3 regions of the Brevibacillus sp. AF8 genome follow, and region 3 is predicted to be linked to each of the others. Evidence: riboswitches for the same ligand, from Rfam matches in the RefSeq annotation. Region 3 holds a riboswitch; each other region holds the start of a gene.
What was found. Region 3 has a riboswitch for S-adenosylmethionine ahead of KB186_RS14730 (BMP family lipoprotein). Riboswitches for the same ligand answer to the same signal wherever they lie in the genome.

Region 1 (6,485 bases), on a different contig from region 3:
AGTGCGATACCCTGCTGAATCAGTCGAAGCTTTATTGGTCGCGATTGAAAGCGAACCCAAGTACAACTGCAACTAACGGGACAAAGACTCCCCTCCACTTGCCGAAATGATTCGGAAGTTGGGTGGAGTTTTTTTGTATCATGCGCATTTCATAGGTAATAAGACGCGGTTTCTTGGATCATGCAACTTTTGAAAATGATTTCCCGTCAATATTCATGCCCCAAGCATACAGGGGGATTTTGACAGACGAGAAGGGGGAACTACCATTGAAAAAGTACATGACCAAGCCCGTATTAGCAGTGGTGACAGCGGCAGGTATTCTTGGCTGTTTGACGCCAATTTTTGCCAATGCAAGCTCGATTGCTAGTCCAAGTGCCACAAAGGTAGTCATGAATGACGAGGGGAAGCAAGTCACGCGCTACAATCTTAAGGAACTTGCCCAAAATGATCCAACGACACTGAACATGCTCTTGAAGAATCAGGCAGATCACTTGTACATTATTGTAGATGAGATTAACTTGAATACGAAGCTCCAAACGTATATGGAAGAAAACAAAGCAGAGTGGGAGCGTATCTACAACGAGTACTACAGCGATATCTGGCTGGAAGTGCGCCTGACAGAGAATACTGAAGAAATCGTGAGCGTAAATGCCAAGACTGAAAATAACAAGGTATACATAAAGGGGATTGTGACTTCGGATGTCACCAAGGTTGTTGTGAAAAAGCCGAATTCTGACATCATTGAAGTCGTTCCGACCAACGATCACTCTTTTACAGTCAGCTTTGAAGCTCCGGATGCATCCTATGAACCGTATGTAACCGTGAGTGCCTACGCAGGCAGCAAGCTGGTCGATAGCGAAAAGGTAAAGATCGTTCCAAAAGCAGAAGAAGATAAGGAAATGATCATCCATACCATGACTGTATTGGATGCGAAGAAAAAAGAACTAAAAGTAAAAGGAATTGTCAAGCAGGGGGCAGACAAAGTAACTGTCACCTATAATGGCGTGAAAAAAGACGCAAACGTGAAGAAGCTGTGGGATGGCGTAAGCAGCTTTACGGTTTCAGTAAAGGATGTACAAGCAGCAAAAGATCAAAAAGCCTTGATCGAGGTTTATGAGGATGGCAAGAAGGTTGATTCCGAATCCGTTCAGGTAGAAATTGTTAACGCCCCTGATAAGGATCAAGCGACCGAATATGCCATCAAGGCGACTGCTGTAAACAATCCTGCCGCCAAGTCCATTCAGGTGAAAGGGACAGTAAGCGGCTGGAACAAAAAGGACGATACTGAGCTGTTTGTGATCGCTCCAGACGGTCAGAAAAAAGAGATTGAACCGAATGACAAAGGTGAGTTTTCTTTGACCTTGTCTTACAAGAATCGTTCCTTTAGCGCCAAATCCATTCAATTCGCACTGTATGAAGACGATAAGCTGGTTAAGAAAGCTGACGTTGCATTAAGCACAAAAGTCATTGTCGAGCCTGTGAAGCCAACAGACGACGATGAAAATGATGATGATGACAAAAAGAAAAAAGAAAAAGGGAAGCAGAAAGATAAGCATCCCAACGGCAACGCGTATGGTTATTGGAAAAAGCACGGTAAGGAATGGAATGACGATCACGATGATGACGATGACGATCATGACGAGGACAGAGACTAGTCTCTATCATTAAGGCCGCTGCTTGTAAGTCTCGACGTACTCCACCAATTGTCTGATGTAATCACCCAGAATGGGGATCGAAAGAAATTGCGTCAAGAGGGAGCCGAGGAAAGCCAAAACGATAGCAGTACCAATCGTCAATCCCAGACCCCGGGCAAGACCTGCGAGGAAATTGATCCAGAGCAGCTTGCGCGGGGCTGTGTAATTTTGGATTACATCTGCTAGTCGGATATCTTCCAGGAACATCGCAATTTTGTGCATCCGCTCATTTACCTTCCGAACTTCCTGAAGCTCTTCAAGAACTTGATCAATTTGCTGCATGAGACGGTCTGTAGGCGACAAGCTGTCATCCCCTTTCACTATTCGGTATCGTTACCTACCAGTCTAGGGAAAAAGACAACCAGAATCAAGGTGGAGAGGAAACGTTTGCCTATCAGCTGTGCGAAGGGTAAAATGAACGTACAAAACGTTTGTTAGGAGGCTTTGAAATGGCTGAAACTGTTTCCCAATCTCTTTCCGAAGATTTATTCAAGCTCTTGCAAAAGGAGCGCTTTGTTACTTTGGGCACAGTAGACCATGAGTCAGGGGCACCATCGCTCAGCTCCTTGTCCTGGACGTATGCTGTCAGCGCCGATACGATTCGTTTTGCCGTGGATAATCGCTCCCGTATTTTGGCTAATATTGCGAAGGAACCGCAGGTTGTCCTGCATTTGATCGGTGCCGGCTCGTCTTTTGCCATTAATGGTCGTGCTGTCGTTAAAACAGACCGCTTGGAAGGAGTTCCGCTCAAGCTGGCCATGGCAGAGATCAAAATTGAGGCTGTTCGTGATATTATGTTTTACGGTTCCCGTATTTCCGTAGAACCACAATATGAAAAAACGTATGACAAAAACGCAGCAGCGAAGCTGGACAATCAAGTTATGACCGCCTTGAAAGATGCAAATTAACGGGTGGAAATAAATTGTTGACAAGAATCCTGCCGATCCTTTACTATTAGGGTCAATCGAATTGAATAGCAATCTTCTTATCCAGAGCGGCGGAGGGACTGGCCCGATGATGCCCGGCAACCAATCACCTGTATTTTAACAGGGAGATAATGGTGCTAATTCCTGCAGAGTTATCAAACTCTGAAAGATGAGAAGGATTTGCTTACGGTGACGTAAACAAAGCCTTCTTTCAGAGGAAAGGGGGCTTTTTTGATGCCCTCGTACACTATTGGAGGGAGAGAAACAGACATGAAATTGGAAACAAAGTTGATTCAGGCGGGAGTAGGCAGAGACGAAAAAACAGGGGCGGTGAGTTTTCCTGTTTACTATGCAACGGCTTATCGTCATCCTGCCTTGGGCCAGAGCACTGGATATGATTATACGCGCACAGCTAATCCTACTCGCACTATTTTGGAGGAAACCATCGCTGAAGCGGAATCAGGAGATGCAGGATTCGCTTGCGCCTCTGGTATGGCTGCTGTTCACACCGTCATGGGCTTGTTTTCCCAGGGGGATCATCTGATCGTTTCACTCGATCTTTACGGGGGAACCTATCGATTGTTCGAGCAAGTGCTCTCTCGTTACGGTCTGACATTTTCGTACGTGGATTTGCGTGACATTGATGCACTCAAAAATGCGATTCGCCCAGAGACAAAGGCCATCTTCGTCGAGACACCAACCAATCCGCTCATGCAGATTACCGACATTCGAGCAGTAACGCAATTGGCGAAACAGCACGGGCTCCTGACGATTGTAGACAACACATTTTTAACCCCCTATTGTCAACGCCCACTAGAGCTTGGTGCAGATATCGTTTTACATAGTGCAACCAAGTATTTGGCAGGACATAACGATGTACTGGCTGGACTCATCGTAACAAAAGGAGAAGAGTTGTCGGAAAAAATCCGGTTTTTGCACAATTCAATCGGTGCTGTACTTGGACCGCAGGATTGCTGGCTTCTCATTCGCGGGATGAAGACATTGGCATTGCGGATGGAGCGTCATCAATCCAACGCGTTGATTGTAGCGGAAAAACTGCGTGAGCATCCGGCAGTAGCGGAGGTATTTTATCCAGGTCTACCAGAGCATCCCGGGCATGAGATCCAGGTGAATCAAGCGACCGGGCATAGTGGGATGGTATCGTTCCGCGTACGCGATGCAGAGCAGGTGGGATTGTTCCTGCAAAATCTGCAAATCGTGTCCTTTGCCGAAAGCCTGGGTGGTGTCGAGTCATTGTGTACGTATCCGGCGACGCAGACTCACGCGGATATCCCGCAAGAAGTCAGAGAGCATGTCGGTGTTTGTGATCGATTATTGCGACTGTCGGTTGGCATCGAGCATCCAGATGATGTCATAGCCGATTTGTTTCAGGCCTTGAATGCTAGTTTGGTCGTAGGGGGGAGTGTACGATGAATTTTGCAACCAAGATCCTCCACGGTTCCACTTGCATTGACCCGTTCACAGGTGCGTCGTCGGTTCCGATTTATCAAGCTTCCACATTTCATCAGACTGATATCGATCAGCCAGGTACTTTTGATTACGCCAGATCTGGCAATCCGACCAGGCAGGCTTTGGAGGAAGCCATTGCGTCTCTGGAGGGAGGCGCACGAGGTTTCGCGTTCTCATCTGGCATGGCTGCCATTTCCAGCGTTTTCATGCTGTTTTCAGCAGGAGACCATGTTGTAGTGGCGGAGGATGTATACGGTGGCACGTTTCGGTTTTTGACCAAAGTTTTGTCGAGAATGGGCATCTCCGTTACATTCGTGGATGCAACAGATACTGAAGCCGTTCGCGCAGCCATTACACCGATAACAAAAGGGGTTTACCTGGAGACTCCTTCCAATCCTACCTTAAAGGTGACAGATATTGCAGCAGTTTCTCGAATCGCGAAGGAGCACGGCGTGCTCGTCATTGTCGATAATACGTTCCTTACCCCGTATTACCAGCGCCCATTAGAACTTGGCGCAGATGTGGTCATTCATAGTGCAACGAAGTTTATCGGTGGGCATAGCGATGTGGTGGCAGGTCTGGCCGTGACCAGAGACGCTTCGTTAGGGGAGCAGCTCTACTTTATCCAGAATGGCATGGGAGCGATTTTGGGTGTGCAGGACTGCTGGCTCGTGATGCGTGGGCTGAAAACATTGAAAGCCCGACTGGATGTGAGCGCGAAGACAGCCGCGAGCTTGGCTGACTGGTTGTCTACGCATCCACAAGTAAGCCGAGTCTACTATACGGGACTGACGGATCACCCCGGGCACCTGATTCAAACACAACAAGCGACTGGGCATGGGGCTGTTCTTTCCTTTGATGTAGGGAGCCGCGAGCGAGCAAAAGCGTTGTTTGATCGCGTAAAATTGCCGATTGTGGCTGTCAGTCTCGGGGCAGTGGAAACAATTCTTTCCTATCCAGCTACGATGTCACATGCAGCGATGCCTGCTGAAGAAAGAGCTGCAAGGGGAATCACAGATGGTTTGATCAGATTGTCAGCTGGTTTAGAGGATTTCAATGACTTGGTGGCAGATTTGAAGCAAGCACTGGATCATTTGCCGTCTGAAACACCAGTCCATAAAGAAAAAGAGGTATTCTCCCGGGCTTAAATCCGGGGATACCTCTTTTCTTTTATGGTGATCCTGTACGATTTGCGTTGATTTTGTTTTGTCCCTGCGGTTCTTTGTGCATGCGTTTTTCTTTTACTTGAGAAGGGGTTTCTTCGCGAGGCTGCACACTGCGCGGCAACTGGGGAATGATCCGACCTACGATGTCCGCCAACTCTTCCGTAATTCCGGCAACAGGATGGCCGCGACGAATATCATCTCTCATTTCCCGTAACCGTTGTACGATAGCAGGGTCTGCAGTTACGACAGCATTCGCTCCTTGGGGGTCTTCTTTCAGAGCTTCCGCAACCGTATACTTTATGACGCCAACTTCTGGGCGATCCAGATTCGGGTCCACTGTAATACCGACTACCGCATATTTGCCCAATACCACAGCAGTGGCACTGTGTACCCTTTTCACACGTGTTGCCAGTTGGGCGAGGCGATCAGCGGTGGCTTGGGAAGATTGATTATAAGCAGGCTCAGGAGCTGTTTGCTGAACGCGCTGAGTATGATTGGCATGCTTCGGCTGTTGTGCAGCCTGATTCGCCGGGGGTTTATTGCCTGACATACATGCTGTAAGCAACAAGCTAAAACCGAGGCAGTAGATCATGATCCGTTTCACAGGCATTCTCCCTTTCCCAGTATTGCCTTCCTTTCATGAGGAGGGCAGGGTTACAAGTATTTTGTTCTGGGCTGCCCATTTTCATTCTGGCACTGGGTCGTCTATCTCTGTCTACCTGAACATAGACTGTAGTACATCACGTCGCCGCACTTGAGCATCCCTCCAAAAATTGCATAGGGTATATAAGAAGGGTAATAGGAGGCGAGATTTTGAAGAAAATCTACGTACTGGACACCAACGTACTCCTGCAAGATCCAAGGGCGATGTTTTCCTTCGCTGACAACGAAATCGTCATACCAGCTGTCGTATTGGAAGAAATCGATTCCAAAAAGCGGTACATGGATGAAATTGGCCGCAATGCTCGGTACGTATCTCGGCTCTTTGACAGTTTTCGTGAGCTGGGGCAATTGCACACTGGCATTACCCTTGAAACGGGTGGGTTGTTTCGGGTGGAACTGAATCATTCCTCTTTCCACCGCCTTCAAAAACAATTCACGGAAATGAGTAATGACAACCGCATTTTGGCGGTTGCACTAAACTTACAAGAGGAGGAAAATGGAAAACCACAGCCAAGACCAGTCATTTTGGTAAGTAAGGATGCTCTCATGAGAGTCAAGGCTGATGC
Region 2 (6,485 bases), on a different contig from region 3:
CTCTTCGCGTCACATCCAGTCCAACCATCGTCAATTGCGGGAATCCGGCATGAAATACGACCTTCGCTGCCTCTGGATCGACGTACATGTTGTACTCCGCAACTGGCGTCACATTGCCATGCTCGCGGACAACCCCACCCATGAAAATGACTTCCTTGACGTGTTGAACAAGCTCCGGGCATTTTTTCACCGCCAAAGCCAAATTGGTCAGCGGCCCCGTCATGATGAGCGTAATCTCGCCGGATTGAGCAAGTACGTTTTCCACGATGAAATCAGGGCCAAAGCCAGCTGTCGGTTCCTTGTAAATCGGAACTCCGGCAAGGGCTCCTCCCAAACCATCCTCACCATGTACGGCATGCTCGAAAAACAACGGTCGCAGCAGCGGTTCAGATGCTCCACAGACAACAGGGATTTGCTCGCCGACTTGCAAGAAATCGAGAATTTTGCACGTGTTTTCTGTTGCTTTTCGCAACGACACGTTGCCATTCACCGTAGTAATGCCAACCAGATCGAATTGCCCGCTCTTCACAGCGAGAATAATGCCAAGCGCATCATCAATGCCCGTATCCACGTCAAGAATGATCTTTTGCACGAGTGGTCCTCCTCACGTTCATTCCTCATAAGAAAACTTCTATCGAAGCCAATTCAACGTGGAGCGACCGCATTTTAGCGGAATGTTTACATGCGCTCCGGAATTTATTTTATAAATTCCTATACGTTGAAAAACGAGGGTATATCCGAAAATTGTCTATACCCTCGCCCTTTGTTTTTCTATCGTTCGTTATTGCGTGATTTCACGATTCCAACGGTCAATCCATGCTTTGGAGTGCTCGTTCACGAATTTCATATCCAGCATTTTCAGCTTGCTTACGGTTGCTTCCCCGTACGTTACGCCTTTTGCTTCTTCTTCTGTCAGTTGAACCGTTTTGTTTACAGGAGAATCGATTTTTGCCTTTGCTGTTTTCTCCTGAACTTCCTTGCTCAGCTGGTAGTTGATGAAGTCTTCTGCGAGTGCTTTGTTTTTCGAGCCTTTTACGATGTTAACCGTATTCATGACTGCATATCCGCCGCTTGCAGGTTGTACGAAAACAGCTTCTGGAACAGCGGCTTTGATGTCTTTGAAGTACATTTCCATAATAGGTCCTACGCCGATTTCTTCTTGTCCAAACATGTTCACGTATTCGGAAGTCTTATCGTAGAACTTCACGACACTTTTGTTGACTTCTTTCATTTTCGCGAAGGCTTGATCCTCGTTGAATTCCTTGCTGCCCGCGACCGCAGAAGCACTGTCGAGAACCATCGGGCCTGTCGTGGAAGTAATGCTTGGCAGTGTCAGCTTGCCTGTCAGCTCAGGGTTCCACAGATCTTTCCAATCTTTGATTTCGGTTTTTACGAGCTTTGGATTGTAGGCAATCCCGAATTGGCCAATCGTGTAAGCTGGACCGTATTCCTCGCCCAGTGGTGCTTTGGCGATGTCGTAGATTTGATCCAGGTTCGGGATTCGGCTGCGGTCGATTTTTTCAAATGCGCCACTCTCAATCCCTTGCTGTGCATAGTAGTCAGAGAGGTAGATCAAGTCTACATCGGAGCTTCCTTGGCGAATTTTGTTCAGACGCTCTGCGTTGTTCCCGATTTCCAGCACGATTTTCACGTTATGTTCTTTTTCAAACGGCTCATATACTTCTTTGCGGAAAAAGTCTTCGGAGAAGCCCCATGTGGAGATAACCAGCTTTTGTGGCTCGCCCTTGGCTTCGCCGCCAGCTCCTCCCGCTTGTGGTTGATCATTGCTGCCACAGCCAGCGAGAGCCAGTGACATCATAGAGAAAGACAGGATTCCAGCAAGTAATTTTTTCATCGTAATTCTCCTCCAGTTGGGTTCAATTGATGACAAAATATGGTGATACAATAAAAAGAAAAGTACCCTTGATTAGAACGTATCATTCTAAACAAGAGCACTTTTCTTCGTAAACAAAGAGAAGTGACACCCGTTTTACGCAAAGTCTACGGTCTCCCCTTAAGATAGATCAAAAGAGAAAATCCGAACGATTGCGTCAGGTATTCAGTTCTGATTCAGCTAAAATAACATTCGTGATCGCCCACTGCGTAGGCGCATCATAGTCCCTCAGCACGGCTTCCAACGGCAACCCCATCTCTTCTTCCAGTCGTTCTCTCAGTTTCTTCTTATAAAGAAGGGACATGCGAAAATCGACTTCGAGCTTGAGGGCCGGCGCTTCTCCTTCCAACGCTTGTGAGCGCGGAGAGCGACGATGCTTGGCTTGGAACGTAATCATCTGGTTTTCAATCGTGACTCGGAGCAAAGTCGTTCCAAATCCGAACAACTCTTTTGCTATCTCATTATAGATGGCAGACAGCTTTTTTCTGGTTTCATTGGAGTCCACGAGAGTCATGTCATCACCTGCGATAGCTGGCATAGAGTTCATTCGCTCTCATTATACAAATGATTTCCCGATTCTTCAATAGAATATTCGTATTTAGATCAATTTCATATAATTGCGTGAATTGATCTACCGGGATTTACCGGACAGGGGACTATGCGATACCTTCTGCCCCTCCCCCCTTTCAGGGTGGGCAGTTCTCTCGTGGTCTGTCAGAAAATTAAATTTCAGATTTTTCTATCCCCACTTGGAGGCGAGTACAACGCCAAAAAAAACATCTCGATTCACCATAAACAGTGAACCGAGATGTTTTTTCGTTTTTGGTATTTTGTTATGTGTTACAGCTCATTCTGGTGTTGTGCTATTTTAACTGCAACTTTACCTTCCATGTTCTCATCTGACGAAAGCGAAACTGTATGCGAACCAGTTCCCCAAGGCGAGCTACTTATTTCAAATTTTTGATTACCATAAGGTGGTACTCTAAAGAACATTTTCTGACTACCGGATGAATCAGTAACGGACACTTTGATCTCGTAGGTTCCACTATTATATACCCACACTTTAACCCAACCATAGCCCTCTGGAATATTAAAATTTTTGGAATCCGTTTTGGCATTCTTAATTGGAACGTCGTCAATCGGTCTTTCAGATCCCATAGGTTCCAATAACTTCATAAAAGATTTTGCGGAAGTATCCGGATATTTAACCTGATTAACCTTAACGTGACTCTCCGGATATTTTTCTTTTACAACTGCATCATGTGATGATGCCATAGCACTAGATCCAATAGATAGACTGCTAAGTAAAAGAGCTGCTGCAATTGTACCTTTAACAGATCTTTTCATAATAATCCTCCATCACTAGTAATTTGGAATTATCTTCCTATTAAGTATATTACATGGCAATAAATGGAAAATCAATAATTAATATGGAAAATATTCAAAAAATGACAGACTCTCATCCCGCCCGATTGGTGGTTGTACAGGAGTAATGCGAAAGGAAGGTAGAATCACCACATTTTTCGCAAATATCACATTCATTTGAAAAAAACTTTGACATCCACGTTGGTGCAAGATATAATCCAACTATTCGAATAAGGATTAGCGATTTTATCTTTCGTTAAAATTTCATAGCACATTCTCTTATGAAGAGAGGTTGAGGGACTGGCCCTATGACACCTCGGCAACCTATCGCAAACGATATGGTGCCAAATCCAGCGGAATTTATTCCGACAGATAAGAGAGGTATTGTTGCAGTGTGTTTACATACTCGCAGTTTTCGCCTCTTCTGTCGGAAGAGGCTTTTTTCGTTTCCATCTTACATCCAGAGAAAAGGGGTATTTTCATGAAAAAGACTGGTCTACTGCTCACTACACTGCTGCTCGCTGCATCGCTCGTAACGGCTTGCGGTGGTAAACAAGAAGCTGCGCCTGCTAACGGTGGCACTGCTGCTGAACAAACCTCACTCAAGGTCGGCGTCACTGGCGGCCCGCACGAAGAGATTCTCAACAAAGTAAAAGAAGTCGCCAAAGGCAAAGGACTCGACGTCGAAGTCGTCGTTTTCAACGATTACGTACAGCCGAACCAAGCTCTCGATAAAGGAAATCTCGATGTAAACAGCTTCCAAACCATTCCGTTCTTGGCGAAGTTCAATCAGGATCACAAAACAAAGATCGTCGAGGTCGGAAAAACCGTGACGTATCCAATGGGTCTTTACTCCACCAAGCATAAAAAAGTCGAGGATATCCCGGCAGGCGGTGTTGTCGGCATTCAAAACGACCCGACCAACCGAGCACGCGCATTGCTGCTCTATCAGGCAGCTGGCTTGATTAAGCTCAAGGATGGCGTGGGTGACAACGCAACACCATTGGACATCGTGGAAAATCCGAAAAATTTGCAATTCAAAGAGCTGGAGGCTGCTTTCCTGGCACGCTCGCTGAATAACGTAGAGGTTGCTTCGATTAATACGAATTTCGCAATGGAAGCTGGCTACTCTCCGAAAAAAGACGCGATCTTCGCTGAGAAGGCTGACTCTCCGTACGTGAACATCTTGGCAGTCAACGAAACCAACAAAGACAACCCTGCCGTCAAAAAGCTGGTGGACATCTACCGCTCGGAAGAAGTGAAAAAATTCATCGACGAGCGTTTTGAAGGAGCTGTACTGCCGTCCTGGTAAGATCGACGCCAGGAACATCAAGAACAACAAGGAGAACTCGTTATGATACAGCTAACCGATATTCATAAGTCGTATCAAGTAGGAAACAAGCAGGTAAAAGCATTGAAGGGCGTATCCCTGCAGGTGGAAAAAGGGCAAATCTACGGGGTGATCGGCTTTAGCGGAGCGGGGAAAAGCACCCTGCTCCGTACCATCAACCTGTTGGAGAAGCCAACTAGCGGTTCTGTGATCGTCAATGGCCAGAACATGCTGACCCTCAAGGAAAAAGAGCTGCGGCAAGCTCGCAAAAAGATCGGGATTATTTTTCAACACTTCAACCTGCTCTCTTCCTATAATGTCTTTGACAATGTGGCGGAAATCTTGCGGATGAATCGCGTCCCCAAAGATGTCATTAAGCGCAAGGTAGAAGACCTTCTCGGCTTGGTTGGCTTGTCTGATAAAGCAAATGCTTATCCTTCTCAGCTATCCGGTGGACAAAAGCAACGGGTGGGCATCGCTCGTGCGCTTGCGACTGATCCGGAAATCCTGCTCTGCGACGAAGCGACTTCCGCTCTCGACCCGCAGACGACCGAATCGATTCTCGAGCTGTTGCTCGACATCAATCGAAAGTTTAACCTGACTATCGTGCTGATTACACATGAAATGCAGGTCATCAAAAAAATCTGCGACCAGGTAGCTATCATAGAAAACGGTGTCGTCATCGAGCAAGGCTCTGTTCTGGATGTGTTCAGCAATCCGCAAGAGCAAACGACCCGCAATTTTATCAAAACGGTTTTTGACGATCAGGTACCACAGGAGATTTTGTCCAAGATAAAAGAAACCGGACCCGTTTCCAAAATTGTTCGCGTTGCCTTTCGCGGAGATGCCGCTCTCGATCCAGTTCTAGGCACCTTGTCCGCACACTTTCCGATTAGCACCAATCTGTTGTACGGCTCGATTACGACCATTAAGGGAACGGCGCTCGGCATTTTGCTATTGCACATTTCTGGTGAAGACCAGCCCATTCAAGACGGCATTCGCTTCTTGCGGGAATCCGTCTACCGCGTAGATATTGTGTCACCAGAGGAGGTGCGGAGCTAATGGAGCGTCTGATTGAAATGATTCCGGTATTCGGGCAATCCCTGCAAGAGACTGTCATCATGGTCGGGTTTTCGTTGTTCATTGCGACATTGATCGGGATTCCGCTCGGGATTTTGTTGGTCATCACACAGGCGAATCACCTTTTCCCGAACAAGATCATCTATCACACCCTGAATACGCTCATCAACATTGTGCGTTCACTGCCTTTTATTATTCTTATGGTTGCGATCATTCCTTTTACGGAGTTGATCGTGGGCACCTCGATTGGGATTGAGGGAGCCATTGTGCCGCTCATCGTCTATACGACACCTTACATCTCACGCCTGATGGAAACGGCCCTGCATGACGTAGATCGCGGCGTGATCGAAGCGTACCAAGCGATGGGCGCATCCCGGACGCAGATTATTTTTCGCATCATGCTGCGTGAAGCACGACCTGGCATCGTCCTCTGCCTGACGATTGCGACCATCGGTTTGATCGGTGCCACTGCTATGGCGGGCGCAGTCGGTGCCGGTGGATTGGGCGATCTCGCCTTGCGCTACGGCTACCAGCAATGGGACATCGAAGTCATGATCATTACCGTCATTATCCTTGTCGTCTTGGTCCAGCTCATTCAATCGTTGGGTAACTGGGCAGCCCGAAAACTGAAAAAGAGCGCGTAAATCGAAGAACCCCTGACGAGATCGCTTGTCAGGGGCTTTTTTGTAGGTATTTAGACTGATCGTCACTGAAAGTTCGTTGGTATTTCGCTCGATATTCATGTAGACTTATATATACAAGTCATTTTAATGAGAGGGGCTACTCAAATAACATGAAAAAACTCATCATGATGTT
Region 3 (6,485 bases):
GCAGCAGCTCGGATTGGCCATTCCCGGAAACACCAGCGATTCCTACGATTTCTCCGTGATGTACGGTAAAGCTGACTTGATCGAGCAGTGTCTGCTTTTCTCGAACGGTGAGATTCTCCACCTGCAACAAGGGACCTTTATCCAGAGGAACTCGCTCAGCTAGCTCCTGCAATTCACGTCCAACCATCAATCTGGCTAAATCGTCCGCATTTGTCTCATTCCGCGAAACCGTTCCCGTCACTTTGCCCCCGCGCAATACCGTAATACGATCGGCTACCTCCATGACTTCCTGCAACTTATGTGTAATCAAAATGACGCTCTTGCCGCTCTCTGCCAGGTTTCGAATCGTTTGCAGCAGGTCGCGTACCTCCAGCGGGGTAAGGACAGCGGTCGGCTCGTCCAACACGATAATATCCGCTCCCTGATACAGGACCTTCAGAATTTCGACCCGTTGCTGTTCCCCAATCGAGCAATTCGCTACCTTGGTCTGCGGTTGAATCGGAATGCGATACTGCTCACTCAGCGCCCGCACCTTGTCCTCCGCATCCTTTCTTTTGAAAAAACCCGCTTGCCTCGGCTCATATCCGATCACGATATTTTCAGCCACACTGAATTCTCCGAAGAGCATAAAGTGCTGGTGAACCATCCCGATTCCATTTCGAATCGCGTCCTCTGGTCCGCGAAAAACAACTGGCTTGCCGTTTAACACGATCTCTCCCGACGTCGGCTGCTCCATCCCGTACAGCATCCGCATCAGTGTCGTTTTGCCCGCCCCATTTTCCCCGACAATCGCGTGGACTTCTCCTGCTGCCAGTGAGAACGACACCTTGTCGTTGGCGGTAAAATCTCCGTACTTCTTGGTCATGGCCCTCATTTCCAAGCGTTCGGTCATTCCCACTCCCTCATTTCTGTACGTCCTTTTATGAAAATGGAAGACCGACTACACAGCCGTAGTCGGTCACATCCATCACTGTGCACAAGCATTTTGACGTGCGTGTTTAGAATTTATCTGGTACTTGGCGAGTTCCCGCTACGATCTCATCGCTGATCGCTTTCACTTTATCCACGACTTCTTGTCCAATAAACGCGTTCAGCGGCGTTTTGCTTTCGTGCGTGACATAGGTTACGCCAACACCTTTTTCCTTCAAGCCGTACGCCACAACACCTGGTTTGAACGTTCCTTCTACAAAGGTCTTCACGGTTTCATAAGCTGCCGCGTCAGTCCCTTTCAATTGGGACAGAACAATATGCTCTGGGTCAATCGTGGTACGGTCAACGTCCTGACCTGCTGTGAAGAAGCCTTTTTCCTTCGCTGCTTCGAAAACGCCGAGATCGCCTACTGCTGCTGCACCGTTAATGAAGTCAGCGCCTTTGGAAGCTTGGAGCAAAGCCAACTCCTTCGCTTTTGCCGGGTCAGTGAAGCTTCCTACATAATTGACCATCAGCTCTGCTTTTGGATTCGTCGCTTTCAAGCCCTCTCCGAAGCCAACTGTCCATTTTTTCAACTGCGGAATATCAAGAGCGACAACCATACCTACTTTGTTCGTTTTCGTTGCCAAGCCTGCTGCTGCTCCCACCAGGTAAGCCGCTTCCTGCTCGCGGAAAGTAACACTGCGTACGTTTGGCAAATCTACTACGGTATCAATAATCGCAAAATTACGGTCAGGATTTTCGGTAGCTACTTTTTTCAATGCATCCTCTGATGTAAAGGAAGAAGTGATGATCAAATCATAATTTTCTGCAACAGCTACACGCAGATTTTCTTCAATCGCTCCATGGTCCGTAGATTCGATCGTTTTCACTTCTGCGCCCAGCTCTTGTGCGGCTTTCTTCGCCCCTTCATCCATTTGTTGGAAGAACGGATTCACACCGATTTTCTCGGGCAAAATCAAGGCAATTCGCTTTTTGGCCGCGCCCTCTTGTCCTGCTGCTTGTCCTCCTGGCTGATCTGCAGGTGCGCTGGTTCCAGTCGAGCAGCCTGTTGCCAATACTGCGAATGTCGTTAATGCCAGCAATAACTTCTTCATGATGTATCTCTCCCTATCCGAACTTTACGTTTTTCTTTATCCTATTAGGTAATGTACGGCTTTTTACCTATTTTTTCAATACTATTTACGAATATTATCTTATAAAATTAATTTATCGTTCGTTTATTCCTCCTCCCCATTTACAAATACACAAAAAAACTCTTCCCGGAGGAAGAGTTTGCGTACGTAGCCGTTCTCTTCCTCATCTGTCAAAACCATGGTACAGGTTTTGCAGGAATTGGCACCTTTCTGTTCATGCATAGACATGATCAGTGGTTGCCGGGCATCATCGGGCCAGTCCCTCCGCCGCTCTTGATAAGGTAGGTGAATATATTCAGTTACAATGGAATTCATTCTAGCAGAACGGTTCAAAAATGCAATTCTTTTTTCTCAATTCCAAACACTTCTAAAAGTGAATCGAAGTTTAAAAAGTCGTCTTTTCAGCACCGTTTAACTTGGCGAGAAGCACAGCCTCTAATTTACGTGAAAGGTTTGCTGGAGGCGATGAGACAACGTATTCAACTCGCCCAGCTCTTCCGTAATCTCACGCACTTTTTGATGCTGGTTTTCTGCTGTCGCAAACAGCTCTTCTAGGTTGGCTACCGATTCCTCGGTTACCGCTGTAATGGTCGACATCTCGATGGCAACTTCGCCGGAACGCACTTTTACCCGGTCCATGCTGGAGCTTACTTGATCAGCAGCTTCCAGGAAGGCCATCATCCCGGCACGCACGGCTTCGATGGAGGCCACTGTTTTTACGGCCAGCTCTTGGCCTTTTGCAACAGACACTTCCCCATTGCTCATATGCTGCACCGCATTCTCACTTTCCTGGTGGAGTGACTTGAGAATGTCGGTAATTTCCTGCGTAGCTGTCGCGCTTTGTTCTGCCAGCTTGCGTACCTCATCCGCTACAACAGCAAATCCCCGACCATGCTCGCCTGCACGCGCCGATTCAATCGCCGCATTCAGTGCCAAGAGATTCGTTTGTGTCGCGATCTGATTAATAGCGCCGACAATTTCCTCTACGCGATTCGCCTGTCGATTGAGCTGGTGAATCGTAGAAGCTGCCACATTGACTGCCTGTACAATTTGCTCCATCTGCGAGGACAGCTCGTTCATCATCTGAACACTTTCTGTCAGGCGACGGTTATTTTGTTGCGATTCAGTTTTCATTGCGTTGGTCTGTGTTGTGACCGCCTCGATTTCCTGATCGATAGATTGAACCTCTTCTTCGATCTTCACCGTAGAATTCGCCTGCGATTCCATACCGACGGCGACTTCCTTGAAGGCTACCATCATTTCATCGGTATTGCGCTTTGTACCTTCCGCATGCTCATGCACATGATCGCTGGTACGATCCAGCTGCTCGGTCATTTGCTGGATGTTCAAAAGCATTTCTCCCAAACGGCGCTCCTTCTCTTCCGCTTCCTGCCTTGCGTCGTGCGCTTTTTGCAGGGAGGCTTGTCCGGCGAGACACAGATACGTGACGGCTCCCATCATCATGAGAAGCGTGACAATACGCATAAGCAAATTGAGCTCCGAAAAATCACCATCGAAGATCTGGTAGGTTCCTGTGTAGAACCCGATAACCGTGACAATGATTTGGGTAATTCCCGCTGTTACGACCAGCTTCCAATCCAAATAGGCTGCCAAAAAGCCCATGACGATAAAAGCGAGGAAGGTGATCTCTTGGTAATCGGTAAAGTGATCGAATGAAATCGCATAGAACATGAGTCCAATTGCTACCAGATAACGAATCACAAGACTATCTTTGCGAATGAAATAATACGGCGAAACAATTAAAGTGACCAGCAATCCCAAGGACGTCACTTTCCAGAAGTTCACATCCACTTGGTAGGCAATGAGTCCCGCCATCCACAAATGATTCCATAGGATGAAAATCATAAAGCCTTCTTTGTCAGTCAAGGTATTGCGAATCAATTGAATCATAATTGCCCCCCTTTTCCTTATTACTTATGTATCGGATTCTTTCCCCATTATATAGCCAAACCTTTGCCAAATTTGTGAAAAAAGTGAGAACAGCCAAAAACAATTTCGAATAGGCTATTACACAACTCACACGTACAGGAGGCAAACGGAAAAAAGTGGAACTCAATCAATTGCCAGCTACTGTGCTGACACGTACGATCAGCCGTCCGAACACCACGATTTACTATCCCCAATTGGCAGGCCTAGCCAACCAGCAAGCGGAAAAAGATATCAACCGGGCGATTTATCAAACGGTTCAAGGCTTAATTCATGAGCAACAACGGGTCCAGGTACCGGGAAATACAGAAATGCAAGGAAGCTACGAAATCAAGACAAACGAACGCGGTATTTTCAGCGTCGTGTTGAGCAACTACGCCTACACACCGCAAATGGCACACGGCATGACCTTCCTCGGGTCGATCACCGCAGATATCCAAACAGGCAAGCTGTATACGCTGCGTGAATTATTCAAGCCAGGAAGCGATTACGTCAAGGTAATTTCCGAAAACATCCAGCGTCAAATCAAAGAAAGAAACATCCCCACTCTTAATGGCTTTACTTCGATTAAGCCCGATCAAGATTATTATCTCGCCGATAAAGCACTGGTCATTTACTTCCAGTTGTACGAAATTACTCCTTACTACGTCGGTTTCCCCATGTTCCCCATTTCGGTCTATGAACTGGAGCCGATCATCAATGAAAAAGGGCCACTGAGTATCTTGTCCGCAGATTAATGCACTGTACCGCCGTATTTTCCACCCAGGCGAGCGTCTTCTTCCATGACACTCGCCTGATTCTATTTGTGTCAGAAAATCCATTATTTCGCCATCGAATAAACGTTTACTTATATGTCCGAAACTGCTAGTATGTTATTGTACATATTTACTTAAGCAATAAAGCTTACGATATATCGGACCAGCTTTCCTGGAGGTATATACTCATGCATTATTATGGTCATCGAATTAGCCAAACCGCAAGAATATTCAGTAAATCACTCAATGGGTCTATGGCTCCCATGGGATTATACAGCTCGCAATGGGGTATTATCCTTTGCTTGCATTATCGTGAATCGCTCACCCAGGTTCAATTGAGCAATTACCTGAATGTGGAAGCGCCGACGATTACCCGGACTCTCACTCGATTGGAAGAGATGGGCTGGATCATTCGCTCAGAGGGTGATGACAAGCGTGAGCGCTATGTGTCCTTGTCTCCACAAGCAATCGAACGGTTCCCGGAATGGCTGGAGGCTGCCAAAGAGCAAGAGGAACAGGCACTCCGCGGCCTTGACGAAGCAGAACTTGCTATTTTTAACCGCGTATTGAAAAAAATGAACGATAATTTGCAGCCGTCGTAACAAGTAAAAAATGACTTCGCCCAAAAGCAGTTTGGTGAAGTCATTTTTTGTTAGCCATTTTTCCTTGTGCTATCGATGATGGTGTTGAGCTCTTGCTCCAATTGAATCAGCTCAAGCTGTATCTGTTGCTTTTGCAATTGTTTTTTCTGTTGCAGCATTTGTTTTTTCAAATCACTTGATTCTTTGTCATTTGCCTCTTTCCCTGTAGAAGAAGTATCCTGGTCCGGTTCTACCTGTCCAGTCGAGCCTATAGCAGCGAGGAAGGCACCCAGAACTGCGATCCACCCGCCTACCGCTACCAGCTCATTCGCCAGATTTTTGTCGATCATCCTTCTTCCCTCCGTTTTTGCATGGCTTCTCCTGTAAATTCTTCTTTATATCTTGAACACTGTCGCGTAATTGGGCAATTTGCTCTTCAATTCGTTTGAATTGCTTATCTTCATCGTCGTCATTGCCATTTTTGTTCTTCCCATTGACTTGCTTGTTTAATTGAATGAGGGGCTGTATCAACTTTTCATTGTCGCAGGCAGGCTTTTGACTTAATCTGGTTGTTTTATCAATGGCGAGTATGACAAAACCAATGGAAATAATCCAAAGTGCAATTACAGCGGTATCGTCATCATCACAAAAAAACATAGATACCTCCCTGCCAACAAAAGGTCGTGGTTTGATTATTGGCCCTTCTATACAATACGCTTCTGCCTAATTCCTCGTGACATATCGAGATCATTACTTTCCCGATACTGCTTCCTCATGAAAAAAGGCTCCCACCAAGCACAAGCGTGCCCGGCAAGAAGCCTATTTGATAAGATCTATTCGTTATTGCATGCGCTTCGCGATATTGCGAGCCATCCAGACCCCAGCAGCTCCGGCCTGAGCCAGACCACGCGTAATTCCTGCACCATCCCCGCCACAGAACAATCCCTTGATTTCTGTTTCGAATTCCTCAGTCAGTTTTGGACGAGCTGAGTAGAATTTCGCTTCCACTCCGTAGAACAACGTGTGTTCGGAGGCGATCCCCGGTGTTACCTTGTCCAGTGCCTCCACCATCTCGATCAAACTTTTCATCGTGTTGTAAGGCAACACGAGTCCCAGGTCACCCGGTACCGCTTCCT

Region 1: another riboswitch for S-adenosylmethionine. It lies ahead of KB186_RS07780 (aminotransferase class I/II-fold pyridoxal phosphate-dependent enzyme); the one in region 3 lies ahead of KB186_RS14730 (BMP family lipoprotein).
Region 2: another riboswitch for S-adenosylmethionine. It lies ahead of KB186_RS21005 (MetQ/NlpA family ABC transporter substrate-binding protein); the one in region 3 lies ahead of KB186_RS14730 (BMP family lipoprotein).

Annotation. Positions count from the first base shown of each region.
Region 1 covers NZ_JAGQDN010000003.1:306,291-312,775, reverse strand. The annotation lists gene KB186_RS07800 (hypothetical protein) at 1-76, shown strand, start outside; gene KB186_RS07795 (hypothetical protein) at 267-1,655, shown strand; gene KB186_RS07790 (DUF5665 domain-containing protein) at 1,665-1,976, opposite strand; gene KB186_RS07785 (pyridoxamine 5'-phosphate oxidase family protein) at 2,144-2,602, shown strand; SAM riboswitch class I at 2,677-2,796, shown strand; gene KB186_RS07780 (aminotransferase class I/II-fold pyridoxal phosphate-dependent enzyme) at 2,891-4,054, shown strand; gene KB186_RS07775 (trans-sulfuration enzyme family protein) at 4,051-5,238, shown strand; gene KB186_RS07770 (YhcN/YlaJ family sporulation lipoprotein) at 5,261-5,866, opposite strand; gene KB186_RS07765 (PhoH family protein) at 6,070-6,485, shown strand, end outside.
Region 2 covers NZ_JAGQDN010000018.1:88,057-94,541, forward strand. The annotation lists gene KB186_RS20985 (nucleoside hydrolase) at 1-592, opposite strand, end outside; gene KB186_RS20990 (ABC transporter substrate-binding protein) at 782-1,855, opposite strand; gene KB186_RS20995 (Na-translocating system protein MpsC family protein) at 2,052-2,408, opposite strand; gene KB186_RS21000 (hypothetical protein) at 2,735-3,241, opposite strand; SAM riboswitch class I at 3,536-3,638, shown strand; gene KB186_RS21005 (MetQ/NlpA family ABC transporter substrate-binding protein) at 3,741-4,571, shown strand; gene KB186_RS21010 (methionine ABC transporter ATP-binding protein) at 4,614-5,651, shown strand; gene KB186_RS21015 (methionine ABC transporter permease) at 5,651-6,313, shown strand; gene KB186_RS21020 (hypothetical protein) at 6,463-6,485, shown strand, end outside.
Region 3 covers NZ_JAGQDN010000010.1:29,939-36,423, reverse strand. The annotation lists gene KB186_RS14735 (ABC transporter ATP-binding protein) at 1-892, opposite strand, end outside; gene KB186_RS14730 (BMP family lipoprotein) at 999-2,027, opposite strand; SAM riboswitch class I at 2,227-2,349, opposite strand; gene KB186_RS14725 (methyl-accepting chemotaxis protein) at 2,502-3,977, opposite strand; gene KB186_RS14720 (DUF3298 and DUF4163 domain-containing protein) at 4,133-4,750, shown strand; gene KB186_RS14715 (MarR family winged helix-turn-helix transcriptional regulator) at 4,957-5,370, shown strand; gene KB186_RS14710 (hypothetical protein) at 5,421-5,699, opposite strand; gene KB186_RS14705 (hypothetical protein) at 5,674-6,006, opposite strand; gene KB186_RS14700 (NAD(P)/FAD-dependent oxidoreductase) at 6,190-6,485, opposite strand, start outside.